DNA from 4 places in the Streptomyces nogalater genome. Region 3 is predicted to be linked to each of the others. Evidence: riboswitches for the same ligand, from Rfam matches in the RefSeq annotation. Region 3 holds a riboswitch; each other region holds the start of a gene.
The links. Region 3 has a riboswitch for cyclic di-AMP ahead of ABD350_RS27285 (C40 family peptidase). Riboswitches for the same ligand answer to the same signal wherever they lie in the genome.
Positions count from the first base shown of each region.

Region 1: another riboswitch for cyclic di-AMP. It lies ahead of ABD350_RS10185 (M23 family metallopeptidase); the one in region 3 lies ahead of ABD350_RS27285 (C40 family peptidase).
Region 2: another riboswitch for cyclic di-AMP. It lies ahead of ABD350_RS11485 (transglycosylase SLT domain-containing protein); the one in region 3 lies ahead of ABD350_RS27285 (C40 family peptidase).
Region 4: another riboswitch for cyclic di-AMP. It lies ahead of ABD350_RS20975 (transglycosylase family protein); the one in region 3 lies ahead of ABD350_RS27285 (C40 family peptidase).

Region 1 covers NZ_BAAASM010000010.1:119,745-124,579, forward strand. The annotation lists gene ABD350_RS10180 (M16 family metallopeptidase) at 1-625, shown strand, start outside; cyclic di-AMP (ydaO/yuaA leader) riboswitch at 853-1,013, shown strand; gene ABD350_RS10185 (M23 family metallopeptidase) at 1,026-1,772, shown strand; gene ABD350_RS10190 (GntR family transcriptional regulator) at 1,969-2,655, shown strand; gene ABD350_RS10195 (HPr family phosphocarrier protein) at 2,891-3,172, opposite strand; gene ABD350_RS10200 (bifunctional acetate--CoA ligase family protein/GNAT family N-acetyltransferase) at 3,349-4,835, shown strand, end outside.
Region 2 covers NZ_BAAASM010000013.1:42,430-47,264, forward strand. The annotation lists gene ABD350_RS11475 (LolA family protein) at 1-827, opposite strand, end outside; gene ABD350_RS11480 (polyprenyl synthetase family protein) at 1,142-2,152, opposite strand; cyclic di-AMP (ydaO/yuaA leader) riboswitch at 2,742-2,922, shown strand; gene ABD350_RS11485 (transglycosylase SLT domain-containing protein) at 2,925-3,413, shown strand; gene ABD350_RS11490 (HAD family hydrolase) at 3,443-4,255, opposite strand; gene fahA (fumarylacetoacetase) at 4,516-4,835, shown strand, end outside.
Region 3 covers NZ_BAAASM010000043.1:61,410-66,244, forward strand. The annotation lists gene ABD350_RS27270 (DUF397 domain-containing protein) at 109-330, opposite strand; gene ABD350_RS27275 (helix-turn-helix domain-containing protein) at 340-1,200, opposite strand; gene ABD350_RS27280 (ATP-binding protein) at 1,415-1,882, shown strand; gene ABD350_RS27285 (C40 family peptidase) at 2,752-3,225, opposite strand; cyclic di-AMP (ydaO/yuaA leader) riboswitch at 3,229-3,370, opposite strand; gene ABD350_RS27290 (hypothetical protein) at 3,811-4,116, opposite strand; gene ABD350_RS27295 (ATP-dependent Clp protease proteolytic subunit) at 4,124-4,759, opposite strand.
Region 4 covers NZ_BAAASM010000031.1:82,890-87,724, forward strand. The annotation lists gene ABD350_RS20965 (cytochrome P450 family protein) at 1-560, shown strand, start outside; gene ABD350_RS20970 (transglycosylase family protein) at 729-1,871, shown strand; cyclic di-AMP (ydaO/yuaA leader) riboswitch at 2,055-2,226, shown strand; gene ABD350_RS20975 (transglycosylase family protein) at 2,232-2,963, shown strand; gene eno (phosphopyruvate hydratase) at 3,320-4,600, shown strand; gene ABD350_RS20985 (FtsB family cell division protein) at 4,704-4,835, shown strand, end outside.

The DNA.
Region 1 (4,835 bases), on a different contig from region 3:
CATCGTGGACCGGCCCGGCGCCGTCCAGACGCAGCTGCTCATCGGCCGGATCGGCCCCGACCGGCACGACCGGGTGTGGCCCGCCCAGGTGCTCGGCACGTACTGCCTCGGCGGCACCCTCACCTCCCGCCTGGACCGCGTCCTGCGCGAGGAGAAGGGCTACACCTACGGCGTGCGCTCCTTCGGGCAGGTCCTCAGGTCGGCGCCGGACGGCACGGGCGCGGCGATGCTCGCCATCAGCGGCTCCGTGGACACGCCGAACACCGGCCCGGCGCTGGACGACCTGTGGAAGGTGCTGCGCACCGTCGCGGCGGAGGGCCTGACCGACGCCGAGCGGGATGTCGCCGTGCAGAACCTCGTCGGGGTGGCGCCGCTGAAGTACGAGACCGCGGCGGCCGTCGCGAGCACGCTGGCCGACCAGGTCGAGCAGCACCTGCCCGACGACTTCCAGGCGACGCTGTACCGGCAGTTGGCCGCCACGGGCACGGTGGAGGCCACCGCGGCCGTCGTGAACGCCTTCCCGGTGGACCGCCTGGTGACCGTCCTCGTCGGCGACGCCTCGCAGATCAAGGCGCCGGTCGAGGCGCTCGGCATCGGTGAGGTGACCGTGGTGACGGCCGAGTAGCGGCCCGGCGCCACCGGCGCACGCGCGCGTGGGGCCCTGACGGCTTACCGGCCGTCAGGGCCCCACGCTGTTCCACTCGGTCCCTCAGATGCCCGTTTTGGGGCGGAGGTTGCCTGTCTGACCTGTGGGATGCGCTACAAAACTCCGGATCCGTTTGAGGATCGAAAGCGGGCCGCCGTAGCGTCGTCCGGGCTGTTCGTCAGGCAGTGCGCCGCACCCGCGGCACCGGACAGCCATCGCCGAGTCCCCGTACGGCGCGAGCCAGGGGAGCCGGGGACCCACCGTCCCTGGGGTGAATCGGGCGCCCGCGCGAGCGCGAGGGGGCCCGTAGGAGACCTTCCTGCTCCGAACCCGTCAGCTAACCCGGTAGGCGAGAGGGAAGGAAAGGACCAGCCACTTCATGGCGTTCATGTGCGCCACCGGGAAGCACCGCAAGCCCGGCCGGGTCAAGCGCACCACCGCTCAGGCGGCCGGCGTCGCGGCCCTGACCACCACCGGTGTCATCGGCACCCTCGCCGCCTCCCCGGCACTCGCCGCCGACAACCCCGTGGACCAGACCGGCCTCACGCCGGTCCTCGCCGCCACCGAGGACGTCGCCGCGCAGATCGAGGCGCAGGCCACCGCCCAGCAGGAGGCCGCCGACCGCAAGGCGGCCGAGGAGGCCGCGGCGAAGGCGGCCGCCGAGCGGGCCGAGGAGGAGCGGGTCCGCGCCGCACGCGAGGCCGAGCGCCGCCGGCTGAACACCTTCGTCGCGCCCATCGCGCACTCCTACGTCTCCACGGCCTACCAGGCCTCCAGCTCCCTGTGGTCCTCCGGCTCGCACACCGGCATCGACTTCCACGCGGCCAGCGGCACCACCGTGCACGCGGTGGGCTCCGGCACGGTCGTCGCCACCGGCTGGGGCGGCGCCTACGGCAACCAGGTCGTGATCCGGATGGCCGACGGCATGTACACGCAGTACGGGCACCTGTCCTCCATCGGCGTCACGGTGGGCCAGCAGGTCGAGCCGGGCCGGCAGATCGGGCTGTCCGGCGCCACCGGCAACGTCACCGGCCCGCACCTCCACTTCGAGGCGCGCACGAGCCCCGAGTACGGCTCCGACATCGACCCCGTCGCCTATCTGCGCGGGCACGGCGTGCACATCTGACGCCCCGCGCGTTCCCCGGCGGCCCCGGCTCACCGAGCCGGGGCTTTCGTCGTTTTTCACGGTGTCCGCCGGACTCGTTGTCCAAAAAAACTCCATGGATTACCGCCCGCCGTCGGAAATTCCGGGCCATTGGAATAGAGTCACGGAACACGCGTCCATCGTCGGCGTTTCACGGGGATTAAGGCGGAGGTCGGTCATGCGTATTCCGGCGCACTCGGTGTGCACCGCTGTCCGGGACGACATCGTCGCGGGTGTCTACGAGCGCGGCAGCCGGCTCACCGAGGAAGTGCTGGCCCGCCGCTACGGCGTCTCGCGCGTCCCCGTCCGCGAGGCGCTGCGCACGCTGGAGGCCGAGGGGTTCGTGGTGACGCGCCGGCACGCGGGCGCGTGCGTGGCCGAGCCGACCGAGCAGGAGGCCGCCGACGTGCTGGAGATGCGGACGCTGCTGGAGCCGCTGGGCGCCGCGCGGGCCGCCCAGCGGCGCACGGAAGCCCATCTGAAGGTGCTGCGCGGCCTGGTCCGGCTGGGCCAGGAGCGGGCCAGGAAGGGCAACAGCGAGGATCTGCGCTCACTCGGCGGCTGGTTCCACGAGACGCTCGCCCAGGCCTGCGGCAGCCCCTCGCTGACCTTGATGCTGACCCAGCTGCGGCACAAGGTCGCCTGGATGTACACGGTGGAGGCCCCGGTGAGCCCGGTGGAGTCCTGGGCGGAGCACGGCGCGATCGTGGACGCGGTGGCGCGCGGGGACGGCGAACGCGCGCGGGCGCTGACGGCACTGCACGCCGAGCGCGCGACGGGCGCGCACCGGCTCCGCCCGGCCGGCGCCGGGGAACGTGTGAGGACTTCGCAACACCCCGTAAACATGTCGGGTCTGCGGCATTAACACGGGCGCCGTATACAAAGAAGGGTAATTCCAGAGCGGGGTTTTTTCCGCTGCCCTTTTCCGGTTCCGGTAATTCTCTGCGCCGTGTGTTTCGGGCGTACTGGCGTCCTGGCGACCCGGCCCGGACGAACACCCGCGAAGAATTCCGCCGGCCGGAACCGAGCGACTGCGAAACCGGTTCGACAACGCGGAAGCCGCGCCGCCCGGTGCGGACGACGCGGCTTCCCGGCCCTGCTCAGACGGTCTCGGGCAGTTCCTCCAGGCCCTCGGAGACCAGCTTGGCCAGACGGTCGAGGGCGGCGTCGGCGCCCTCGGCGTCGGAGGCGAGGACGATCTCCTCGCCACCCTGGGCGCCCAGGCCCAGGACGGCCAGCATCGAGGCCGCGTTGACGGGGTTGCCCCCGGCCTTGGCGATCGTCACCGGGACGCCTGTGGCCGTGGCGGCTCGGACGAAGAGAGAGGCGGGGCGGGCGTGGAGACCCTCGGCCCAGCCGACGTTGACGCGGCGCTCAGCCATGTGTTGCTGCCCTTCAGTGCTCAGGGTTGTCTAGACCAGTTTCCCATACCGTGAAGCGTGCCCGGAGCGGGCCCGTGGGACCGCCCCGGCGCGACCCCGGACCGCGGCCTCGGTCCGGCGTCGCCCCCATAGACTGCCTCGCGCCGTTGTCGTACGCGAGCCTTACGCTGGGGCGCATGCGGAACTCGGCGGACCGGCAGGACCGGCACCAGTACCCCGCCCACTGGGAGGCGGACGTGGTGCTGCGCGACGGTGGCACCGCGCGCATCAGGCCCATCACCGTCGATGACGCCGACCGCCTGGTCAGTTTCTACGAGCAGGTCTCGGACGAGTCGAAGTACTACCGCTTCTTCGCGCCGTACCCACGCCTGTCCGCCAAGGACGTCCACCGCTTCACGCACCACGACTTCGTGGACAGGGTGGGACTCGCGGCCACCGTCGGCGGCGAGTTCATCGCCACCGTACGCTACGACCGCATCGGCACCGACGGCCTGCCCGCCCCCGCGCCCGCCGACGAGGCCGAGGTCGCCTTCCTGGTCCAGGATGCCCACCAGGGCCGCGGGGTCGCCTCCGCCCTGCTGGAACACATCGCGGCCGTCGCGCGCGAGCGCGGCATCCGCCGCTTCGCCGCCGAGGTGCTCCCCGCCAACACCAAGATGATCAAGGTGTTCACGGACGCCGGCTACACCCAGAAACGCAGCTTCGAGGACGGCGTCGTACGTCTGGAGCTGGACCTGGAACCCACCGACCGGTCCATGGCCGTGCAGCACGCCCGGGAACAGCGCGCCGAGGCCCGCTCGGTACGGCGGCTCCTCGCGCCCGGCTCGGTCGCGGTCGTCGGCGTCGGCCGCGCCCCCGGCGGGGTGGGCCGCGGCATCCTCGGCAACATCCGCGCGGCCGGTTATCCGGGCCCGCTGCACGCGGTGAACAAGGCGTTCCCCGAAGACCTCAAGGAGATCGACGGGGTGCCCGCGTACCGCTCGGTGCGCGACATCGACGGGCATGTCGACCTCGCCGTCGTCGCCGTACCGGCCGAGCACGTGCCCGCCGTGGTCGCCGAGTGCGGCGAACACGGCGTCCAGGGGCTGGTCGTCGTCTCCGCCGGATACGCCGAGAGCGGACCCGAGGGACGCGAACGGCAACGCGCGCTCGTCCGGGCCGCGCGCGCCCACGGCATGCGGCTCATCGGCCCCAACGCCTTCGGGATCATCAACACCGCCGGGAACGTGCGGCTGAACGCCTCGCTCGCCCCCGAACCGCCCCGCCCGGGCCGCATCGGACTCTTCGCCCAGTCCGGCGCCATCGGCATCGCCCTGCTGTCCCGGCTGCACCGGCGCGGGGGAGGGGTGACCGGCGTCACGGGCGTCTCCACGTTCGTGTCCGCCGGCAACCGCGCCGACGTCTCCGGCAACGACGTCCTCCAGTACTGGTACGACGACCCGGACACCGATGTCGTCCTCATGTACCTGGAGTCCATCGGCAACCCCCGCAAGTTCACCCGGCTCGCCCGGCGCACGGCCGCGGCCAAGCCGCTGGTCGTCGTGCAGGGCACCGGTACCGCCCCGCAGGGGCACGCGGTGCGCGCCACCCGGCTGCCGTACGCGACCGTGTCCGCGCTGCTGCGGCAGGCCGGGGTGATCCGGGTCGACACCATCACCGAGCT
Region 2 (4,835 bases), on a different contig from region 3:
AACGAGACCTGGGTGAAGCCGGCGTCGACCACGGCGGCCCCGCCGCTCCTCGGGGTGAGCGTGAACTTCAGCGGCATCCAGGTCTTCGCGTCCACGGCGATGCTGATCGCACCGACCGTGGTGCCGGACTGCCGGGGCCGGATCAGCAGCTTGTAGGCGTCGCGGCCGGCCACCTGCGCGGTGCCGTCGACGGTGACGGACGTGGTGTCGTCCACCGCCTTCAGCGCCTCGTCGGCGAAGTCCTTCGGGGTGGCCGGCGGCTCTGCCCGACGCTCCTTGCCGGACCCGGCCGCGGTGGAGTGGTAGACCTCGTTGCTCTTGCTGTCGTAGCCCCAGACGTCCTTGCCGTCGTGGATGAGGCTGTACTCGGCGCCGCGCTCCAGCAGCGACATCTTCTGCCGGTCCGGGCCGTCGGCGGCGACCCGCAGGGTGTGCATGCCGGACGCCAGCTCGGTGAGCCTGGACCGCGGGTCGGCGGAGGAGCCGTCGCCGGAGCCGCCGTGGTCCGCGCCGGAGAGCAGGCCGTCCTCCAGGCCGCCGAGGTCCGGCAGGCCGAGGTCGGTGGTGATCTTCACGGTGCCGGACAGCTGTTGCACGTCCGACCTGGCCATCTTCTCGATGAGCTGCTGTGCGGTGATCTTCGGCAGGTCGGGGTCGCCGGAGTCGGCGAGCGCCGGGACGAGCCCGATCGTGGCCGCCGCCACCCCCACCACCGCGACGGGAACGCCGTACCGGGCGGCCTTGCGCCGGCCGGAGCGCGGGGCCCCGTCCCGCGCGGCGTCCTCGTGCGCGGCGCCCACTGCGTCGTCGGATTCGTACGGTGCCATGTGTGCCTTACCTCCGTCGTCGGCGGCGGCTGTTCTCACGCTGGTCAACCCTGAGCCGCCATTCTCACCCGAATCGATGAGTCGTGGTGATTCCTGCGGTTTCCATATGACCAAATCCGCCGAGCGGAAGCGTCAACCCTCGGAGGCAACTGCGCCTACGCCTGCGGTATGACACCGGACGGCGGCGTCCCCCTACGACCCGTAGGGGTCGCCGGGGTCGCGGGGGGAGGCCGCGTCCATGCGGGGGACGCCGGGATCCGGCCATGCGAGGGGTGCGGGGCCACCGGAGGGACGGACGGGGTGGGCGGGCCGGGTCAGCCGGCGCGGTGGACCACCGCGTCGCACAGCTCCATCAGCGCAGCCTTGGCGCCGCACTCCGGCAGCGGGGCCAGCGCGGACCGCGCCTCCTCCGCGTACCGGACCGTGTCCCGGCGGGCCTGCTCCAGCGCGGGGTGGGCGCGCAGCGCGGCCAGCGCCCGGGCGTGCCGGGTGTCGTCGCTGAGGTCGGAGTCCAGCAGTTCGCACAGCGCGATGTCCTCGGCCAGCCCGAGCCGGGCGGCCCGCTCGCGCAGCCGGAGCACCGGAAGCGTCGGGATGCCCTCGCGCAGGTCGGTGCCCGGGGTCTTGCCGGACTCGTGGGAGTCGGAGGCGATGTCCAGGACGTCGTCCGCCAGCTGGAAGGCGACGCCGAGCCGTTCGCCGTACTGGGTGAGCACGTCCACGACCCGCTCGCCGGCGCCGGACATCATCGCGCCGAACCGGCAGGACACCGCCACCAGGGAGCCGGTCTTGCCGGCCAGCACGTCCAGGTAGTGCTCGACCGGGTCGCGGCCGTCCGAGGGGCCCGCGGTCTCCAGGATCTGCCCGGTGACCAGCCGTTCGAACGCCAGGGCCTGCACCCGGACCGCCTCCGGGCCGAGGTCGGCGAGGATCTGGGAGGCGCGGGCGAAGAGGAAGTCGCCGGTGAGGACCGCGACGGAGTTGCCCCAGCGGGTGTTGGCGCTGTCCACTCCGCGCCGTACGGCCGCCTCGTCCATGACGTCGTCGTGGTAGAGCGTGGCCAGGTGGGTCAGCTCCACGACCACGGCCGACGGCACGACGCCCGGCGCGTACGGGTCGCCGAACTGGGCGGCGAGCATCACGAGCAGTGGCCGGAATCGTTTCCCGCCGGCCCGCACGAGGTGCTGCGCGGCCTCGGTGATGAACGGGACCTCGCTCTTGGTGGCATCGAGCAAGCCTTCCTCGACAGCCGCCAATCCGGCCTGGACATCGGCTTCGAGAGCCTGGTCCCGCACGCTCAGCCCGAACGGCCCGACGACGGTCACGAGGGGTCTCCTGTCTGCTGGTGTCTGCTGGCGATTACACGGTTTGTCGATAGGTCGCTGCCATCACTCAAGTCAGCGTATCCGGTCCTGTTTCGATCACCGATAGCGCCCACCGGTCCAGCCCGGGTGGTATCGGACCATGACCGGCATGGTTTTGATCACACGGTAATAAGGGACATATATCGACTTAACGGTAATCCGGATGCCGTGTCGCGACCTCTCCACACCTTCCTCACCCTCACCCCTCCCCCGTCGGCCTCCAGGGCAACGACGCGCGCCCCACTCCGGGTTCCACCACTACTCGGACTTCAGGCCTGAATAGCCCTAATCCCCCATGTCCGATTTGAAGTCTTTTGCCATTTCGTGAATTGGGTCACTCGCCCCAGCTCGCCCGCGCCGCCCGCCACGCCCCCGCCACGCCTTGCCCCGTCGGCGAGTTGAGGATTGGCATTCGCAAAGGATCAAGCCCCTCAAACGACATCGATCAAGACCAAATGGCGCCTTGTATGAATCCGGTACTTGTTCCCGACATGTGCTCTCGCATACGTTCCGGGCCGTCGGGTGGACGCCTAATCCTGCCGCCGCCCGCGTAACCCATTCACGAACTCATTCGTACGGCAGGAGCGGGGGACCCAGGTAAGTCGCCGCGCCGGACGGCATACGCCGCACCGGAACGGCTCGGGGTGAAGCCGTGCCTCCTTCCGGGCACGGCCGGGCACCTCCCCGCCCGAACCCGACAGCTCACCTCGCAGGCGCCGGAGAGGAACTTTCGATGCCTGCTGCCGCTCAGCACCGCCGTACCCGGAACACCCGCCTCGTCCGCACCCTCGCCGCCGCCTGCACCGGCGCCGCCGTCCTCGCCCTGCCGCTCATCGGCGCGACCGGCGCGTCCGCCGCCACCACCGCGGCCCCGGCGGTGGCCACCACCCCCGCCGGATACCCGGACAACCTCGACGGCTGGATCCGCGAATCGCTCGCGATCATGGCCGAGAAGAACATCCCGGGCACCTACAACGGCATCCACCGCAACATCATCCGCGAGTCCTCCGGCAACCCGTCGGCCATCAACCTCTGGGACTCCAACGCGGCCAAGGGCATCCCGTCCAAGGGCCTGCTCCAGGTCATCGACCCCACCTTCAACGCGTACCACGTCGCCGGAACGTCCTTCGACATCTACGACCCGGTCGCGAACATCACCGCCGCCTGCAACTACGCGGCGGACCGGTACGGCTCGATCGACAACGTCTTCGGCGCCTACTGACCGGACCGGCCGCCCGGCCCCTGACGCGGTCAGGCGGCCGGGAACAGTCTTTCGAGGACGACGGCGACCCCGTCGTCCTCGTTCGACACCGTGACCTCGTCGGCCACCGCCTTCAGCTCGGGATGTGCGCCGGCCATGGCCACACCGCGCGCCGCCCAGCGGAACATCGGGATGTCGTTGGGCATGTCACCGAAGGCCAGGGCCCGTTCGGCACCGATCCCCAGCCGCTCGGCGGCCAGCGCCAGACCGGTCGCCTTCGTCACCCCGCTCGGCTGGAGCTCCACGGTGCCCGGCCCCGACATGGTGACGCTCGCCAGCGAGCCCACCGCCGAGCGCGCCACGGCCGCCAGCTCGTCGTCGGACAGCTCGGCGTGACGCAGCAGCACCTTGCTGATGGGCTCGGCCCACAGATCGGCGCGCCGGCCGACCCGGACCGCGGGCAGCGTCGGATGCGGCATCCGGTAGCCGGGCTCGATCAGCGTGAGCCCGTCCTCGCCGTCCTGGTCGACCGCCGCGTACACCTGCCCCACCTCCGCCTCGACCTTGCCGAGCGCGGTCTCCGCCAGCTCCCGGTCCAGCCGGACCGACCACAGCAGCCGGCCCGCCCGGGCGTCGTAGACCTGCGCGCCCTGCCCGCACACCGCCAGTGAGGTGCAGCCGAGGCGCGTGAGCAGGGGCCGCACCCGTGGCGCAGGGCGGCCGGTGACCACCAGGTGCCGGGCCCCGGCCCGCGCCACCCGCGCGAGCGCGGCGAGCGACCGGTCGGAGACGGTGTCGTCGCCGCGCAGCAGCGTTCCGTCCAGGTCAGTGGCGATGAGGGCATATGCCGGGGTGGATGCCATGCCCAGAGAATACGGACCCCGGGCCCCGCCGACTCATCCCTCGCTCCCCTCTCCCGCCGTACCGCCCGCCCCCAAGTGCCGCCCGCGCAGGGCTCGGTGGCGAAAACCCACCGGACTGTCACGGCCCGGGCGAGCACCCTTTCGAGCAAACCCCCGGGCGCGGGGACCACTGCCCATGACAGGCGTGTCGGCCGTAACGTGTGCCCGACCCCATGGAACGCTTCGCCATGCATGGCACGGATGAGAGTGAGGCAGCACCCATGCCCCCCTTCGACGTCCCCGAGGGCGACCCCTTCGGCCCGCACAACCTCCCCTACGGCGTGTTCTCGCCCACCGGCAGCACGGAGCGGAGGATCGGCGTCCGGCTCGGGAACCACGTCCTCGACGCGGGCGCCACGGCGGCGGCGGTCGGCTCGCCCCACCAGGCGCTGCTCGCCGCCCCCACCCTCAACCCGCTGCTGGCCGCCGGCCGCGCCACCTGGTCGGAGATACGGCGGGCCGTCACCTCCTGGGTCACCGACCCGGCGCACCGCCCGACGGTCGAGCCGCTGTTCCACCCCCTGTCCGAGGTGACGCTGCA
Region 3 (4,835 bases):
GGCGTGACACGGCCGTGCATCACACGAAACGACGAAAGACTGAACGAATCCGATCAGAGAGCGGACAGAAGTTGGTCGGGGGTCGGTCGGGGGTTGGTCAGAGGGTGGTCAGAGGGCGCTGACAAAGCCCGTCCAGCTCTCCGGGGAGAAGAGCAGGGCGGGTCCTGCGGGGTCCTTCGAGTCGCGCACGGCGAGCAGTCCGGCCGCGGGGCCGGAGCGCGGCCGTGCCGTCTCCACGCAGTTGTTCGCGCCCGTGCTGCGGCTGCTGCGCAGCCAGCGCACCTCGTGCAGATCGGTACTGGCAGGGACGTTCCGAGGCAGAGCTGACATGGTGCCTCCTTACGCGCCGTCACCTATCCCGGCGATGTAGTCCAACGAGTCCTCGGGGGAAAGGGCGTGGAACTGAAGGGTGCTGAAGGCCTCGGAGTAGGCCATGAGGTCTTCTTTCCGTTCCAGGTAGAGGCTACTCGTCAACTGGTCGAGAACAACCACGTCCAGATCAGCAGTGCTCGGAAATGAGAAGATAACGAAAGGCCCGGTGAGGCCGATATGCGCCCCCGCCGTGAAGGGCAGCACCTGGAGCCGTACCTGCGGCAGGCGGGCGGCCTCCATCAGCCGCCGGCGCTGCCGGGCCATCACCCCGGGACCGCCCACCTCGCGGCGCAGCACCGCCTCGTCCAGTACGGCGCTCAGCGCCAGCGGCGGATCCGACCGCAGCACGTCCTGCCGGGCCAGCCGCACCTCCACCAGGGTGTCCAGGCGGTCCTCGTCCAGGTCCTTCACGGCGGCCCGGGTCACCGCGCGGGCGTACTCGGCGGTCTGCAACAGACCGGGCACCACCGTGGTCTCCAGGGTGCGCATCGCGCTCGCCTGTGACTCCAGGCTGATGAAATCGCGGTAGGTGGGCGGCAGTACGCCCCGGTAGGCGTGCCACCAGCGGTGCCGGCCGCTCGTCTCCTCCGACCCCGCCAGTATCAGCAGCAACTCGCGCAGATGCCTGTCCCGCACCCCGTAGGCGTCCAGCAGCAACCGTAAATCGGCCGGTTTCACGCCGCTGGCGCCGGTCTCGATACGGCTCACCTTCGACTGGTGCCAGCCGACCAGCCGGGCCGCCTCACCACTGGTCAGCCCGGCGCCGGTGCGCAGCGTGCGCAGTTCGGCGCCCAGCTTGCGGCGGCGTACCGCGGGACCGTTCTGCATGGGCTCCTCCTTACTCCGTCCGGACCGCCCCTATACGGTCTCGCGTCGCAGAGTTCACCGCTTCGAGCGACAGATATATGCATATCTTGGTGGATCGCCCCCCGTGACCGTCCCGGTGATGGCAGTCTGACGGACAAGCACCAGTCCGGGACCGTACTCGAACCCACCGCTGTATGGCGGACCGCGGTCCCGTTGGGAAAGGGACGACGTCGCCATGGCAGACCATCTGGAAGCCTCCGTCACTCTGCCGAGCGATCCCGCCTCGGTCTCGGCCGCGCGCTCCTATGTCGTGGGCACCCTCGCGGAGTGGGGCCTGCCGTCGGACACCGAGACGGCCGACACCGTCCGGCTCATCGTGTCCGAACTCGCCACCAACGCCGTACAGCACACCTTCGGCCAGTCACCCACCTTCACTGTCGACATCGCGCTGCACCATGACGAACAGTTGCGCATCGGCGTCACGGACAGCCATCCCCGCTTTCCGAAGAGACTGCCCGCCGCGGTCCAGCAGGACAATGGGCGCGGCATGGTGATCATCCGCTGGCTCACCGCGGAGTGCGGCGGCCGCCTCCGGGTCCGCCCGACCAACGAGGGCGGCAAGACGGTCTCCATCGAACTCCCCTGGTCCCTGCCAACGGCACCCCTCCCCACAGGCCGGCCACCGGAGACTCCGGCGGGCTGACGCCTGGGGGAGTCCCGTTTCCGGCCTGACGGCGGCGAGGCCGTGCGGGGGAGGGCATTGACGGGCGGATGCGTCCCCTCTCTATGGCACGGGGCCGAGGCACCGTGCCGGGGCGGGTTGGGAGCGCGTCGGCCGGGGCGGGGTGTGCGGGGGCGAGGGGCCACTGAGCGAGTGCCGCCCCATGCGGCCGGCCGGAGTGGCTCGGCCTCGGGCGGTTCCACACCGACTCGTGAGTCACTCGCCGGGGTCCGCACCCGCCTGCCGGCGCCGGGGTGAAGCCGGCTTGTGTGCCGGGCAGGCTCGCGGGCTCGGGTTTCCCACGCTTCCGCTCTTCCCGGGACACAGCCGTGTCGGCGTGCCGGGCGACCGTTCGGTCCCTGTGCGGGCGGTGGGCGACCGGCCCGGCTGCGGACGGCCCCGCGTCGACCCGCCAGGCGTTCCCCGGGGCGCGCCCTTCAGCCTCCGTGCGGCCGGTCGGGCGCAGGCTTCGTGCGGCCCCGCGCGGACCCGCCAGGCGTTCGCCCGGGCGCGCCCCCGCCGGAGGCAGGCAGTCCCGACGGACCACCGGGCAGCCACTCGGCCCCTGGGCCCCCGGGCCTCTGCCTGCCTGCCCGCCTGCCCCGGAAGGCGGCCGTGGCGGTTCGCCGAGCCCTCGGACCCGAGCCTGTCCTCCGGACCCGAGCCTGCCCGTCTGACCCCGGACGAGACCGCCCTCGGGGAGGCCGGCGCGCCGGTGGCCCGGTGCCCGCGCGGGCCACGAGGTGGTCGTGGTCGGCCCCGGGCCGCCGAGGGCCACAGGAGGTCCAAGGGGCCGCTCGCGGCGCGCTGGAGCGGCCCTGCTGTCGGAGCCGCTCCCAGCCGTGGGCGGGTCAGCCGACCCGGCCGTACCAGACGCTCTTGGTCCAGATCTTCTGGAGCTTCACCACGTCCCCGGTCTTCGGGGCGTGCCAGATCTTGTTGTGGCCGGCGTAGATGCCGACGTGGTAGACGCTGGAACCCGAGTGGAAGAAGACCAGGTCGCCGACCTTGCGGTTGCGGGCGGAGATGTGGCGCGACTTGTTGTACTGCTGCGCGGCGGTGCGCGGCAGCTTCTTGCCGGCCTTCTTGAACGAGTACAGCGTCAGCCCCGAGCAGTCGAATCTGTTCGGTCCGGTGGCGCCCCACCGGTATGGGGCGCCCTTCTTGGAGGCCGCGACCTTGAGTGCCTTCGACGCGATCGTCGCGGCGGAGGCGTCGGTGGCGAGACCGGGTACCGCGATCGAGCCGCCCACGGCGGCGAGGGTGAGAGCCGAGGCCGTACCGGCCCGGGCCATCAGCGACGGGACTCGATTGAGCGCAGTCATGCGCAACCCTTCGTCAGCCGCCTGTGAAGGATGACCTGTCGGATTCGGGCTGGCGAAGTAGCCCGGCCGCGTTGCCACGGCTTCACCCCAAGGGCCGCCCGGAACCTCCGCCCCCGCCCGACCCTGTGTCGGACGACTGGACTTCCGTTCCGGCGAACCCGCCTTGCTTGGGTCCTCCACTCCTGCCGATCCACTTCCGTCGACCGGTCATCCGGGCGGCGGCAGGACTCGGCGTCCGCCCGGATCGCCCCGCCGCGGTGGCGGGGGCTTGTCGTCAGACAGGGATCTTGGCTCACAACTGTCTGAAAATCCCAACGGAATCGGGGATTTGTGGTGTTCCTCACCACTCACCCGTTCGGGTGGACAGTGCTCTGTTCGAGGCCCCGTCAGATCATCGGCGTAGCCCCGGACCTGGGGCGATGCCCTCGCCGGCGATTCCCGGACCCGTGCGTTGCGCAACTCGGGAGGCCCGGAAAACGATCGGGATGTACACCGGTCGGCGGTACGTCGTTCGGGCCGTTTCAACTCCGGTCCGAACGACGCGTGTCGACGCGTCGGCGCCGCCGGCCGGGCGGGGTGTCCGCCTCAGCCGACGCTTTCCGGCGGGAGCGCGACGCGAGCGGCCCGGCGCTCGCCGTCGAGCACCCGCAGCGCCCGTGCCAGCGTGTCCCCGTGCAGCTCCGTCTCGCCCCGCTGGTGCATCAGCGCGAGCGCGTCCCGCAGCTCTGCCGCCTTGCGCACCAGCGCCTGGGCGGCGCGCAACCCGCCGTAGGTGGTTCCGTGCCGGGCCGGATTGACGCGGCCGAGCAGGTCGACGGCCTCCAGGTAACGATCGATCAACTCGCCCTCGGCGCGGGTCAGGGCGGGCAGCGGTGGCAGGTCCGGCAGCATGGGCGGCTCACCTCGCGTCCGGTGCGCCGGGCGTGTCCCGGCGGCTGGGCACGATGCCGTCGACCAGACCGTACGCCAGCGCCCCGGGGGCGTCCAGGATCAGGTCACGCTCCAGGTCCTCGTGGACCTGCGCGGCCGTGCGCCCCGTGTGCCGGACGAGCATCTCCTCCAGGGTGGCGCGGATCCGGGTCAGCTCCTCGGCCTGGATGAACAGGTCGCTGGGCCGGCCGCGCACCGGCTCGGGCAGGGCCGGCTGTTCGAGCACGACCCGGGCGCCGGGCAGCGTGAACCGCTTGCCCGGAGTGCCGGCCGCGAGCAGCACCGCGGCCGAGGCGGCGGCCTGCCCCAGGCAGTAGGTCGCCACGTCGCAGCTGACGTAGCGCATCGTGTCGTAGACCGCCGCCATGGCGTCGAAGGAACCGCCGGGCGAGTTGATGTACAGCGTGATGTCCCGGTCCGGGGCCTGGTGCTCCAGATACATCAGCTGGGCCGTCACATCGCCGGCCGTCGCGTCGTCGACCGGTGCGCCGAGGAAGACGATCCGGTCCTGGAAGAGCCGAGCGTAGGGGTCGAGGGTGCGCACGGTGCCCGAGACGCGCTCGGTGAACTCGGGCAGGACGTGCCGGGCGGACGGTCGGTGCATGGACATACCCCTCCTCTGACGAGGCCCCGATGGACTCGACTTCTGTACAGAATGTACAGGACGTACCTGACGTTAT
Region 4 (4,835 bases), on a different contig from region 3:
CCGAGAACGAGGCCGCCGCCATGGCCTTCATCCTGCTGTTCGCCGGCTTCGAGACGACCGTCAACCTCATCGGCAACGGCACCTACGCCCTGCTCACCCACCCCGGCCAGCGCGCCCGGCTGCAGGACTCCCTGGCCCGCGGCGAACGCGACCTGCTGGAGACGGGCGTGGAGGAACTCCTGCGCTTCGACGGCCCGGTGGAGCTGGCCACCTGGCGGTTCGCCACCGAACCGCTGACCATCGGCGGGCAGGGCATAGCGCAGGGCGACCCGGTGCTCGTCGTCCTCGCCGCCGCCGACCGGGACCCGGAGCGGTTCGCCGACCCGGATGTGCTGGACCTCGCCCGCCGCGACAACCAGCACCTCGGTTACGGCCACGGCATCCACTACTGCCTGGGCGCGCCGCTCGCCCGGCTGGAGGGTCAGACCGCGCTGGCCGCCCTGTTCAACCGCCTGCCCGACCTGCGGCTCGCCGCCGATCCGGCCGACCTGCGCTGGCGCGGCGGGCTCATCATGCGCGGCCTGCGCACCCTGCCGGTGAAGTTCACGCCGACCGCCTGAACACAGCCTCTCCAGAGAAACCTGACACTTTCTCAACTCTGTGATCTTCACGTGATCTGTGCGGCATGAACTTGTGACAAGTGATCGTCTGCCGATACGTTCACCCATCAGCGCGGCGAGCGGCTCCGACCGCCGCGCCGGTCCTGCTGTCGCTCGAAAGGCTTCTGCATGCTCTCCGGGAACGGTCGACACCGTCGCCCCCGCCAGGCTCCGGCCCTCCTCGTCGCGGCCGGAGTGACCGGCTCCGCCATCGCCATCCCGCTGCTCGGCGCCGCGAGCGCCAACGCGGCCGACGGCACCACGTGGGACAAGGTGGCCGAGTGCGAGAGCGGCGGCTCCTGGAGCGCGGACAACGGAAGCGGTTACTACGGCGGCCTGCAGATCTCGCAGGAGGACTGGGACAAGTACGGCGGCGGCCAGTACGCGACCAGCGCCGACCAGGCCAGCCGTCAGCAGCAGATCGCCGTCGCCGAGAAGATCCTGGCCGACCGGGGCACCGCCCCCTGGGCCACCTGCGCCCTGCTGTCCGGCCTGACGCGGAACTCGGGGTCCGTGGACGTCGACACGGGCGTCGGCGGCTCCGGTGACACCGGCGGTTCCGAGGACTCGTCCGGACCGGCCGGCGACTCCGGCACGTCCGCGACCCCCGGGACCTCCACCCCGTCCGGCTCGCCGGACGCGTCGCCCTCCACCGGCTCCACTGCCGACCCGGGATCCGGCTCCTCCGCGGAGCCGACCGGCACGCCGTCCACCAAGCAGGACAAGGGCAACAAGGACGTCAAGGGCGACAACGGCGACAAGGGCGACAAGGGCGCGGACAAGGCCGCCGGCGAAGACGCGGACAGGGAAACGGGCAAGGGCACCGGCGAGACCCCCGGTTCCGCCGGGACCGACACCCCCGAGTCCGACAAGTCCCCCACGCCCGACATCGGCGGTTCGCAGGGCCCGGGCGGCTTCCCGACGGCCACGCCGGACGTCGGGACCGTGGGCAACCCGCAGCAGGCGGCCGGGTCTTGGAGCCTGGTCGACACCGGCGCCGTCGGCACCGGCGGGCGCCACCGGGGCCCGAGCGCGGACGAAAGCGTGACAAACGGTCAGCACGACGCCTCGTCCGGCCGTCACGCGTCCCGTGAACCGGACACCTACACCGTCCGCCAGGGCGACTCGCTGTCCTCCATCGCCGACTCCCTTGACGTCGACGGCGGATGGCGCGCGCTGTACGCCGGCAACAAGAAGGCCATCGGCGCCGACCCGAATCACATCGCCGCCGGTCAGACCCTGGATGTCCAGGGCGAAACGGGCGCAAAGTAGCGGGACTTGGCGCCCTACTTAACGCCTGAATGTCCGGTTTGGCGAAAGTGTGGGATGAGTCTCAGAAGCCCTGATCGTCTTTGAAATTCCGGCGATCACCTGTCTACGGTCGAGGCCGCTCGTCACCACGAGCCCCGGTATCCGCCACGCCGAATCCTGCCGGCGGTCGTCCGGGAACAGTCGTCGCGTCAAGCGCCGTAGGCAGGAGCGGGGGACCCAAGGTAAGTGCCGGGCCCAGCAGTTGAGGCTGGGACCGGCTGGGGGTGAAGCCGTGTCACGCGAAAGCGGACGCGGCCGGGCAACTCAACCGGCCCGAACCCGACAGCTCACCTCGCAGGCGTCGGTGAGGGGAATCGATCCATGCTGTTTACCGGCAAGGGCAAGCACCGTCGTCCGTCCAAGGCCGTCCGCGCCGTCACGCTCGCCGGTGTCACCGGCGCCGCCGTCGCCGCCCCGCTGATGGCGGCCGGCAACGCCTCCGCCGCCACCGCCTCCCAGTGGGACGCGGTCGCCCAGTGCGAGTCCGGCGGCAACTGGTCCATCAACACCGGCAACGGCTACTACGGCGGTCTGCAGTTCTCCGCCTCCACCTGGGCCGCGTACGGCGGCACGCAGTACGCCTCCACCGCCGACAAGGCGAGCAAGTCCCAGCAGATAGCCGTCGCCGAGAAGGTCCTCGCCTCGCAGGGCAAGGGCGCCTGGCCGGTGTGCGGCACAGGCCTGTCGGGCACCCCGTACAACGGCTCGGCCCCGAGCGCCCCCGCGCCGTCCACCCCCTCCACCCCCTCCTCCCCGTCCACCCAGGACTCGGGCACCACCACCCGCTCCACCGACCAGCAGGCCGCCTCCCGCTCCGCCGAGCGCCCGGCCGCCTCCACGTCCAAGAGCGCGGGCAAGACCGTCACCACCCCGACCGGCAAGAAGGTCCAGAAGGGCGACGGCGAGTACAAGGTGGTCGAGGGCGACACGCTCAGCACCGTCGCCGCGCGGCACAAGGTCGCCGGCGGCTGGCAGAAGCTGTTCGAGCTGAACAAGGACATCGTCCAGGACGCCGACCTGATCTACCCGGGCCAGCAGCTCCACCTGAAGTAACCCCCCGGCCCCCGGCCCGGCGGCCCGCACATCCCGGCGGGCCCACGGGAGGCTGCGAGGCCCGCACAGGCCGGCCGCTCACCGAAGGGCCGTGCGGGCCACCCCCGTCCCCCAGGGGCTCCCCGTCCCGGCGCGTGTTCCCCCGTACGCGCCGGGACGGGGTTTTTCCGCGTCCGCCCGGCGCCCCTTCGCCCGGAACCGGCCGGGACCCCTTTGTTTCGAATGGAAACAAACGGTACGGTCGCTCTGTCCACGGGGCGGTCGGTCGCCGGCCGAGCGGCCCGGGACGGTTAGGCTCTAGTCGCAAGGCACACCAGCCCCGCACTTCCAGCGTCACATCCAAGAAGGAGATGCTCGTGCCGTCCATCGACGTCGTCGTAGCCCGGGAAATCCTGGACTCCCGAGGCAACCCCACGGTCGAGGTCGAGGTCGGCCTCGACGACGGCAGCACGGGTCGTGCCGCCGTGCCGTCCGGCGCCTCGACCGGCGCCTTCGAGGCCATCGAGCTGCGCGACGGTGACCCGAACCGTTACCAGGGCAAGGGCGTCGAGAAGGCCGTCCTCGCCGTCATCGAGCAGATCGGCCCCGAGCTGGTCGGCTACGACGCCACCGAGCAGCGCCTGATCGACCAGGCCATGTTCGACCTGGACGCCACCGACAACAAGGGCTCCCTCGGCGCCAACGCCATCCTCGGTGTCTCGCTCGCCGTCGCCCACGCCGCCTCCGAGGCCAGCGACCTGCCGCTCTTCCGCTACCTGGGCGGCCCGAACGCGCACCTGCTGCCGGTGCCGATGATGAACATCCTGAACGGCGGCTCGCACGCCGACTCCAACGTGGACATCCAGGAGTTCATGATCGCCCCGATCGGCGCGGAGTCCTTCTCCGAGGCCCTGCGCTGGGGTGCCGAGGTCTACCACACCCTGAAGAAGGTCCTGAAGAACAAGGGCCTGTCCACCGGCCTCGGCGACGAGGGCGGCTTCGCCCCGAACCTCGGCTCCAACCGTGAGGCCCTCGACCTCATCCTGGAGGCGATCAAGGAGGCCGGCTACACCCCCGGCGAGCAGATCGCCCTGGCGCTCGACGTCGCCGCGTCCGAGTTCTACAAGGACGGCTCGTACGTCTTCGAGGGCAAGAACCGCACCGCCTCCGAGATGACCGAGTACTACGCCGAGCTGGTCGAGGCGTACCCGCTGGTCTCCATCGAGGACCCGCTCTTCGAGGACGACTGGGAGGGCTGGAAGACCATCACCGCCAAGCTCGGCGACAAGGTCCAGCTGGTCGGCGACGACCTGTTCGTGACCAACCCGGAGCGCCTGGCCAAGGGCATCGAGGAGGGCGCCGCCAACGCCCTGCTGGTCAAGGTCAACCAGATCGGCTCGCTGACCGAGACCCTGGACGCCGTCGAGCTGGCCCAGCGCAACGGCTACAAGTGCATGATGTCCCACCGCTCCGGCGAGACCGAGGACGTCACCATCGCCGACCTGGCCGTCGCCACCAACTGCGGCCAGATCAAGACCGGCGCCCCGGCCCGCTCCGAGCGCGTCGCCAAGTACAACCAGCTGCTGCGCATCGAGGAGATCCTCGACGACGCCGCGGTGTACGCCGGCCGCAGCGCCTTCCCGCGCTTCAAGGGCTGAGCGCCTGCCCGGGCTAACGTCCTAGCCAGTCGTACGTACGTCCCCGCACCCGGTCCCGTACCGTGTCCGGGGACGTACGCGCGTGTGACGGGAGGCGGGGAAGATGGGCGTGAAGGACCGTGACCGGTTCTCCACCGCGACCAGGATCAGGCTGCTCGGCGAGCAGACCGCGGCCCGTGTCTACCGCTCCCAGACCAGACGGCAGGCCCGCCGCTCCCGGCTCACCGGCCGCGCG